DNA from 2 places in the Marinobacter sp. AN1 genome. Region 1 is predicted to be linked to the other one. Evidence: predicted binding sites of a transcription regulator. Region 1 holds the regulator's gene; the other holds the start of a gene.
What was found. Region 1 encodes LexA, which represses DNA repair genes until DNA is damaged. Its sites were predicted from a motif close to CTGTNTNNNNANACAG; they were not measured.
Positions count from the first base shown of each region.

Region 2: recN (DNA repair protein RecN) is a predicted target of LexA. The motif match lies at 1,666-1,681, and genes of this name have one in related genera.

Region 1 is NZ_CP110342.1:2,837,700-2,841,899, forward strand. Features, by position in the region: gene LJ360_RS13030 (SOS cell division inhibitor) at 216-548, opposite strand; gene LJ360_RS13035 (DUF6586 family protein) at 789-1,262, shown strand; gene LJ360_RS13040 (hypothetical protein) at 1,289-1,549, shown strand; gene LJ360_RS13045 (cell division inhibitor SulA) at 1,568-1,987, opposite strand; gene lexA (transcriptional repressor LexA) at 2,041-2,658, opposite strand; gene LJ360_RS13055 (amidoligase family protein) at 2,875-3,870, shown strand; gene LJ360_RS13060 (gamma-glutamyl-gamma-aminobutyrate hydrolase family protein) at 3,863-4,200, shown strand, end outside.
Region 2 is NZ_CP110342.1:833,259-837,458, reverse strand. Features, by position in the region: partial or broken gene grpE (nucleotide exchange factor GrpE) at 1-169, opposite strand, end outside; gene LJ360_RS03785 (ISL3 family transposase) at 321-1,550, opposite strand; gene recN (DNA repair protein RecN) at 1,726-3,402, shown strand; gene fur (ferric iron uptake transcriptional regulator) at 3,627-4,040, opposite strand; gene LJ360_RS03770 (outer membrane protein assembly factor BamE) at 4,144-4,200, shown strand, end outside.

The DNA.
Region 1 (4,200 bases):
CAGATTGAATCTCTTGGTCAGCACAGCATGGAAAACGGACACGGGCCCGGGGAAGCCCTGATCCGTCCGGCGATATTGTTTGAGCGCTATTTAAGACGTTTAATCGGTGAGAGTCAATTTTATGACGCGGGTCACACAGTTATCGCAGGATGCGACCTGATATGACGGAAATCTCCCTCAATCTACCAGTGTCCAGGACGCTAGTGTCCCGGACTCTAGGAACGGTCCCGCCCCGACACCCTGGCGTAGGTGCTGGCTGCCTTGCGGTTCTGCCCTACCTGCTCCAGCGCCTCCCTGGCTTCGTCGCGGGCTTCGCGTGCCCTTGAGTCCGCCTGCTGCACAAACTGCTCCAGGGTGCGCAAACGTTTCTGCACCTCGGTGGGCGCCAGCTGTCTCTGCTCCATGGCATCCATCACCGGGTCAATCAGCGTCCGGACATCCGCGTTGAGCTCACCCAGTCGCGTCCAGTCCCGGGCTTCCAGCGCCCGTTGCAGCTGGTCAATTCGTTCATCCAGCCTTGCAAGGGCTTCATGGGCGTCATTGGTCATGCCAGGCCTCCGTATACTGTCAGGGTTGCCCGAGTTAAGCCGACGGCTTATCCAATTCAGGCAGCTTCGTTCGAGTATACAGGCCACGGCGCTACAAAGTCGCTGCCTGGCCATGGGGAGCCAGGCGAAACAATGCCACACGCAGCCGCGTGCCAGCGCCAGAAAGCGGAAGAAATTGCACACAGATTCTGGTAAGATACCCCGTTAATCAGCGATTCATCCGACGAGGTACAGCCAGCCATGTCAGCACAGTGGCAGACACTGGTGTCACAGAAGCTCTACCTGGCAACCCAGTTGGCCGGACTGTCCCGTAAGCAGGCTTCCGCCACTGATCGGGAAGCCACGTTGCAGGGGGCTATTGAGCTGGCTTTGCGGGCTCGCAAACTGATGTTTGCCCTGGTAGCCCGCTATCACCAGCAAAACCGGGCGACGCCAGCCACCGTGGAAGAGCTGACCACACTCATCGCCGATACGCCGGACGCTGAGCTGTTGACTGACCTGGCCCGCACCCCGGGTAGCTGGCTGAACCACCTGGAGCAGCTGGAGGTCGCCCAGAGCGAGCCTCCGCGGCAGCAGAAAACGGTATCGGAAGAGAATATTATCGCTGTATCGACGGCTGCCGGGCCCGATCGCTCTGCGGACGGCCTGCTGGAAACCCTGGCAGCCATGAAAGCATTCATGACAGACCTGGGCGAGCGCCATGCTGAATGGTAGCAGCCCGGGCTTGATGTAAGGATTCTATGTCACCTTCATTCTTTGAAATTGTACAACTGAGCGACGGCGACTATGCGCTCAAGCGTGTGGACGATGAGTCGGCCCCGCTGGTGAAGATCTCGTTTTCCCAGGAAGCCCGTGAGCTGATGGAAAACCGCGACATGACCGTTGCCCGCGCCATGATCGACGCCGGCATCCAGGCCGTGAGCCACATCAACGATGCTGTAGACTGGGAAGATGCCGACCCGGAGGATTTCGAACTGCACGCCCACCACACCCTGCACTAACCAGGCAACGTTGCGTCATTAGCGGCACCGCAGAATCACCCCGTGGCTCTGGCCGCGGGCAGATGCCTGCTCCAGCGCCCCGAAATCCCGATTCGACAACCGGGTGGTCCACATTACCACCGCATGGCAGGTACCAGCCCCTAATGCCCGCTCTGCCAGCTCAAAAGCGGAATAGTCGCGGCTTGACCTCAGCACCAGCAGCTCGCTGGCAACAATTCCATGCATGGTCTGCCACTTGCTGACCAGCTCCTGGGGCGGGTCGATCCAGGCCAGCCAGCGCCGCTCCTGGTTCAGTTGGGTCAGCATGGGCAACAACAACTGGAAGTTTTCTACCTGCCCCGGCGGCAGAATTACCTCGGTCACGTTTCCACGCGGTTCCGGTGCCGGTTCGGCGACCGGCAGCAACTCTGTGTTTACACTCAAACCCAGCTGTTCCATGACTTCCTCCCGGAATACTACGGGCTGACACCGGATGGCACCAGCCTGAACAATCAATGCACCTGGTGCAGGTCGGACTGTCGAATCACGCCAACCCCGAGGCCCTCAATGACCAGCTCCTGCTCCCGCAGGTCGACGACAATCGGCTCAAAGTCTTCGTTCTCCGCCACCAGGTAAACCTGGGGGCCTTCCCGCCGGTAACGCTTGACCGTGACTTCCTCGCCAACACGGGCTACCACCACCTGGCCGTTGTGGACATCCTGGGTACGGTGCACTGCCAGCAAGTCACCATCGAGTATTCCGATATCCTTCATACTCATGCCCCGCACCCGCAGCAGGTAATCGGCAGACGGGTTGAAGAACTCCGGCTGCAGGGTGCAATAGTCCTCGATGTGTTCCTGGGCAAGGATGGGGCTACCAGCCGCCACCTGGCCGATGACCGGCAGCCCCGGGTCCTGCTCTTCTTCCGGCAGGCGTATGCCACGGCTGGTACCCGGCACCATTTCGATGGCACCCTTGCGAGCCAGTGCTCGCAAATGCTCCTCGGCAGCATTGGCCGAACGGAAGCCCAGCTCTTCAGCAATCTCCGCACGGGTGGGCGGATACCCGGTTTCATCCACGTGACGACGGATGATGTCCAGTACCTGGCTTTGTCTCGCAGTGAGTTTCATGAGCAGTGGCCCTCGTGGCTAGTGCTGGTGTTATATACAGTAACTCAACTTTATACAGTATTCTATCCAGTGTAAACCCCGACACGACTTTTACCCCCGCACAACTGCCTGCGGTGCACAGGTGAACTGTTACCAAGGTTTTTTCCAGCGGGCCGGGAAGCTGTTACATTGACGTACTGACCTCAATCCGGTGCCACTTTCAGGGAGTAAGAATACATGCCAGAGCGCTGCCAGATGCCCGATGTGCTAACGACCGACGAGGGTGAAAAACGTCGGGTGGGCGTGGAAATCGAGATATCGGGCCTGGGCTACGAAAAACTGGTAGCGCTGACGGCCGACCTGCTGGGCGGCAAGGCCAGCACCGCCAGCCGCTACGTCAGCCGGATTGATTCGCCGCTGGGGGAGTTCACTGTCGAACTGGACTCTGACCCGATCAAGGACCTGGACCTTCAGGACCACAGGGTGCCGGAGTCCCTGCGCGAGCTGGGCGGCCATGCCATGGACGTTATTGACTATGCGGCTGAGCGGCTGGTGCCACTGGAAATCGTCTCGCCCCCCATCCCGTTCGAGGCACTGGAGACCATTGAGGCCCTGGTGGATCACCTCCGGGAAGCCGGGGCCGTAGGCAGCCGTGAGGCCATTCTCTATGCCTTCGGCCTGCAGCTGAATCCCGAATTGCCTGCGCTGGACGCAGACACACTGCGCCGCTACCTGCAGACATTCGCGGCACTGTATGACTGGCTGAAGGGCCGTCACCAGCTGGACTTCAGTCGCAAGGTAACCACCTACATTGAACCTTGGGCGAGCAAATACGTCGACAAGCTGGTCGCAGAAGGCTATTCGCCGGATATGGAAACCCTGATGCGGGATTACCTGAAGGATAATCCTACCCGCAACCGGGCCCTCGACCTGCTGCCACTGTTTGCCCATATCAACGCGGACCTGCTGGCAGAATATGTGGAAGACCCTCGCATCAAGTCCCGCCCTACCCTGCATTACCGGCTCCCGGACTGCGACATCGACAACCCCCGCTGGCACTTCTCCACCGTCTGGAACGACTGGGTCGTGCTGGAGCAGGTTGTCGCCAACCCTGAACATCAACAGGAGCTGAACGACCTGTTCCGGGAGAGCCGCACCCTGTCGTTCCGTAACCTCACCAGCACCTGGCGTACCCGCTGCCAGCACTGGCTGGAGAACCGGGGTTATGTCTGAAACCGATAACGCCGCGGAACAGGAAGTACCCGGCCTCACCATCGGCATCAGCGGCCCGTCCCGAAAACGTACGGCAGACCGACTGATTGCCCTGGGGCTGAGGCTCTATGGAGCCCATACCCACTACATCAGGCCCGGTAGCAAGGTCGATGTCTCGCTGCTTGATGGCATCGTGTTGTCCGGTGGCAGTCATATCCATCCGGAACTCTATGGCCAACAGCCAACCATCAATGCGCGCTATGACCGGCTGCGGGACAGTACCGACCAGGTCCTGCTGACCGAAGCGGAGCGGCTGCACCTGCCGGTACTGGGTATCTGCCGGGGCGCGCA
Region 2 (4,200 bases), 2.0 Mb from region 1:
GTTCTGAGCATCTGGTCCTGAAGCTCCTGCATGCGAGCTTCCATGGAATCCACGTCATTCTCCGGATCCGGGTTTCCCCTTCCTGCTGCTCGGAAACCGGCTCGCCGGCGCGCTCTTCCGCCTTCAGCTCTTCATCGACATTCTCGTTGCGATTCTCGTCAGCGCTCATCTGCTACTCCCGCTTGTGTCTGAGTGCGCGGCTGGCCGCGCCAATAACCAATGATGGTGAAAACTTGCCAACGGATATGGGGCCCAAACCAACGCTTTCAACCATTGCTGTTTCACAGAAATTGCACCACTGGGTTTGCATGGCTCTTCACTTATCCGTGTGGGTTGGGCGCCATAGGCAGCCCGCCATAATGGAACAAGATTGCCCGTTTGAATCTCGCCTTGCTCCGGAATCCCCGGGACCGGACCTTTAAAGCTCGAACCTGACCGTTGATTGCCTCCGCTAGTCCATTGGAGGCCCGGAAACGCATGGCGTTGAGGATGCCAAACAGCTTGATTTCGAGTTGATTGGCCGTGGAGATCAGAGCTCGAATCTCAGTGACCCGGGCCATTTGAATCCATTCTTGCCACGCCGCACGAGCGCCTTTAACCCGGTAGCCGCGCCAGATATCTCGCGCCTTCTCCTTGAGGTACCACACCAGACCGGTGTCTTTGAGTACATCCGACAACTGCCTGATCTGCTGAATCTGCTGCCCTTCGAGGCCCTTACGGTGTCGTAGCCAAGTGTATCGACTTCGATGAATCTCCTGCCGCATAGAGCTATCCGCTCGTTTCATATCAGCCTTGCGAGTGGCATCAAGCGTTCGGGTCAGCATCTGCGCGACATGGAAATGATCGAACGCGATCTTCCGATGGGCCTTCTCGATATGGTCGAACGTCGCTTTCTGATAAGCCGGACTCATATCCATGGAGATTGAGATGATCTCTTGCTTATGAGGCTCATCCAGGCTGGCGTAAAAGCGGCCAAGGCTGTGTGCAGACCTGCCGTCTTCCACGGACAGAACTTGCCCATGGCCGTTGGAGACGATCGTTACGTAATCGTGCCCTTTGCGAAATGCGGTCTCATCGACAGCCAGCTGGGTCGTATCTCGGTCAGGCGCATTGGCAAGGCCCCGGCGCACAGCCCGCTCCATGATGTTGTCGATGGCAGTCCAGCTCAGGCGCAGCTGCTTGCTGACCGCAGAGATAGAGGCTGCTCTGAGCCAGCTAATGACGAAGGCTTCGAATAGCAGCGTATACCGGCTGTTCTGCTCAGCCCAAGGGACACTGACCGTGAGACAGCCATGTTCCGGACATTGCACACGGGGGACCTGGGCAACCACCTGCGTTCGAAACTGACAGGTGTCGAGGTGGCGCCAACGACGTTCCCGGGAGTCGTAACCCGGGCAGGCACGGCCACATCGGGGGCAGACAAGCGCTGTGCCTTTGTCTATGTCGACCTGGACTACGACTTCACTCTGGTTTTTATCAAGCTCAACATCTGAGACGAACCAAGGCGCCGAGAGCCCAAGAATCTGCTCGTAGAGGGTGCATTGATCCAATGTTGGTCACCATCCATCGGGTTAGTCGAATGGGATAACAGTGACCAAAAACGTCAGGGAAATAAAGGGTTGCCCACTAAAAGAAGTGAAGACCCGTTTGCATACAGCTTTTTACCTGTATATATTCACAGATACTGTATACGCCAACAGTATTCGTGACTCAGGGAGACACCGCATGCTGACTCAACTCACGGTTTCCAATTACGCCATCGCGGAACGGGTGGAACTTCAATTCCAGAAGGGTATGACCGCCCTGACCGGTGAGACCGGTGCTGGCAAGTCCATCGTGCTGGATGCACTCGGGCTGGCCATGGGAGGCCGTGGTGATGCCAGCGCTGTGCGCCATGGCGCCAAGCGTGCCGACATTACCGCCACCTTTGATATCAGCCGTATCGCTGAAGCCCGGGAATGGTTGGAAGAGCAGGACCTGGACGACGGCAACGATTGCATCCTCAGACGGGTCATCGGCCGTGACGGCCGCTCACGGGCCTATATCAACGGCCAGCCCTGCCCCCTGAACCAGCTCAAGGAGCTGGGGGCCACCCTGATGGACATCCACAGCCAGCACCAGCACCAGTCGTTGCTGAAAAAGGACACCCATCGCCGGCTGCTGGATGAATTCTCCGGCGCGGAAGACCTGGCCATCAAGACTCGCCTGGCCTGGAAACAATGGCACCAGGCCCGAGACCGGCTGTTGAGCCGCCAGCAGAATGCCGATGAAGCCGAAGCCCGCCTGCAGTTGCTGCGTTACCAGGTGGAAGAACTGGACCGCCTGGCACTGGAGGACGGAGAGCAAGCCCGCCTCGAACAGGAACAGGAACAGCTCAGCCACGCGGAGACAGTGCGCCAGGCCAGCCACCAGGCGTCGATGCTCTGCTCCGAGGACGAAACCAGCGCCGCAGACCTGGTGCGTCAGGCCCTGTCCCAGCTGGAACAGCTGCCAGTGGAAGTCCCGGCCCTGGCGGATACCTTGCAGATGCTGAACGAGGCACAGATCCAGTTAACGGAAGCCGGCAGCAACCTGGCGCACTTCGTGGAAGACTATGATGCGGATCCACAGCGCCTGCAGGAAGTGGAAGAACGACTCAGCGCCATCTATCAACTGGCCCGTAAACACCGCATTCAGCCCGAAGAGCTTCCCGAGCTGCACCAGCGCCTGGGCGACGAACTTGCCGAACTGGATGACAGCGAGGGCAGCCTGGAACAGCTGGAAGCCGATGTGGAGAACTACCGCAAGGCCTACCAGGCCGTTGCGGACAAGCTTTCCGACACCCGCCGCGAAGGTGCGGTTACCCTCGACCAGCGAGTCGCCGCTGAGCTGACCGAACTGGGCATGCCCACCATGCAGTTCATTACCCAGCTGGACACCAGCGATAACGAACCGAGCGCTACCGGCAACGAGGAGATCGAGTTCCTGATCAGCGCCAACCCCGGCCAGCCGGCACGACCGCTCGCCAAGGTGGCCTCTGGCGGTGAACTGTCGAGGATCAGCCTGGCTATCCAGGTGGTCGTGGCCCAGACGTCAACGACCCCCACTTTGGTGTTCGACGAGGTGGATGTGGGCATTGGCGGGGGTACTGCGGAAGTGGTTGGTCGCCTGCTGCGATCCCTGGGCGAAAGCGGTCAGATCATCTGCGTCACCCACCTGCCCCAGGTGGCGGCCCAGAGTCACCAGCACCTGTTTGTCAGCAAGTTTACAGAAGCAGACGCCACCTTCTCGAAAATCGAAACCCTTAACGATCAGGGACGAATCAGCGAAGTGGCCCGGATGCTGGGCGGGGTGGACATGACCGAGCAAACGTTGGCACACGCCCGGGAAATGTACACCAAGGGCCAGGCGACCCATCACTGAACCCTTAAGCGGGTTACGCGCCCTGCAGTAACGCCTGCGGGGCGGTCGAAGCATGTTCCTTCGGCTCTCACAGACTCCCTTCTCACCTGAGAGCTTTTCGAGCGCCGCCCCGGCGCTCTTTTTTTAGACCGTTTTTTAAAGCGAATTGGTATTGGCAGGTAACACAGGCACACGAGACCGCCAACAGACGGCCGCATGCCTGGAAAAGCAGTGAGGGTAAGCGGTCAGGATTTCTGCAGCGGCTTCACGTAAAGAATCAGGCTGTGGTCCACGATTTCGTAGCCGTGCTCTGCTGCGATCTTCTGCTGACGCTCCTCGATGACTTCATCGACGAACTCGATCACATCACCAGTCTGGGTACACACCATATGGTCATGGTGGTCATCGCCCGCCATCTCGAATACCGCATGGCCACCCTCAAAATTGTGGCGAAGTACCAGCCCGGCCGCTTCAAATTGGGTCAGCACCCGGTAGACGGTGGCCAACCCCACATCATCACCCTGCTCCAGCAGCTTCTTGTACACGTCTTCAGCGCTGAGGTGGTGTTCTTCCGCATTTTCCAGGATATTGAAGATCTTCACCCGGGGCAGCGTGACTTTCAGACCCACTTTGCGCAGTTCGGCGTTTTCAGATGACATAATGCTGTTCGCTCTTTGGTGTGTTCAGTGCTTCCGGTATTATAGCGCCATATTGCGACTCATAAACCGTTTCATTTACAGCCAATAAGGACATCTGTCCCTGATGCACCTGCTTACCAGACTTGCCCCTGTACTCCTGCTGTCCCTGCTTGCCGGCTGC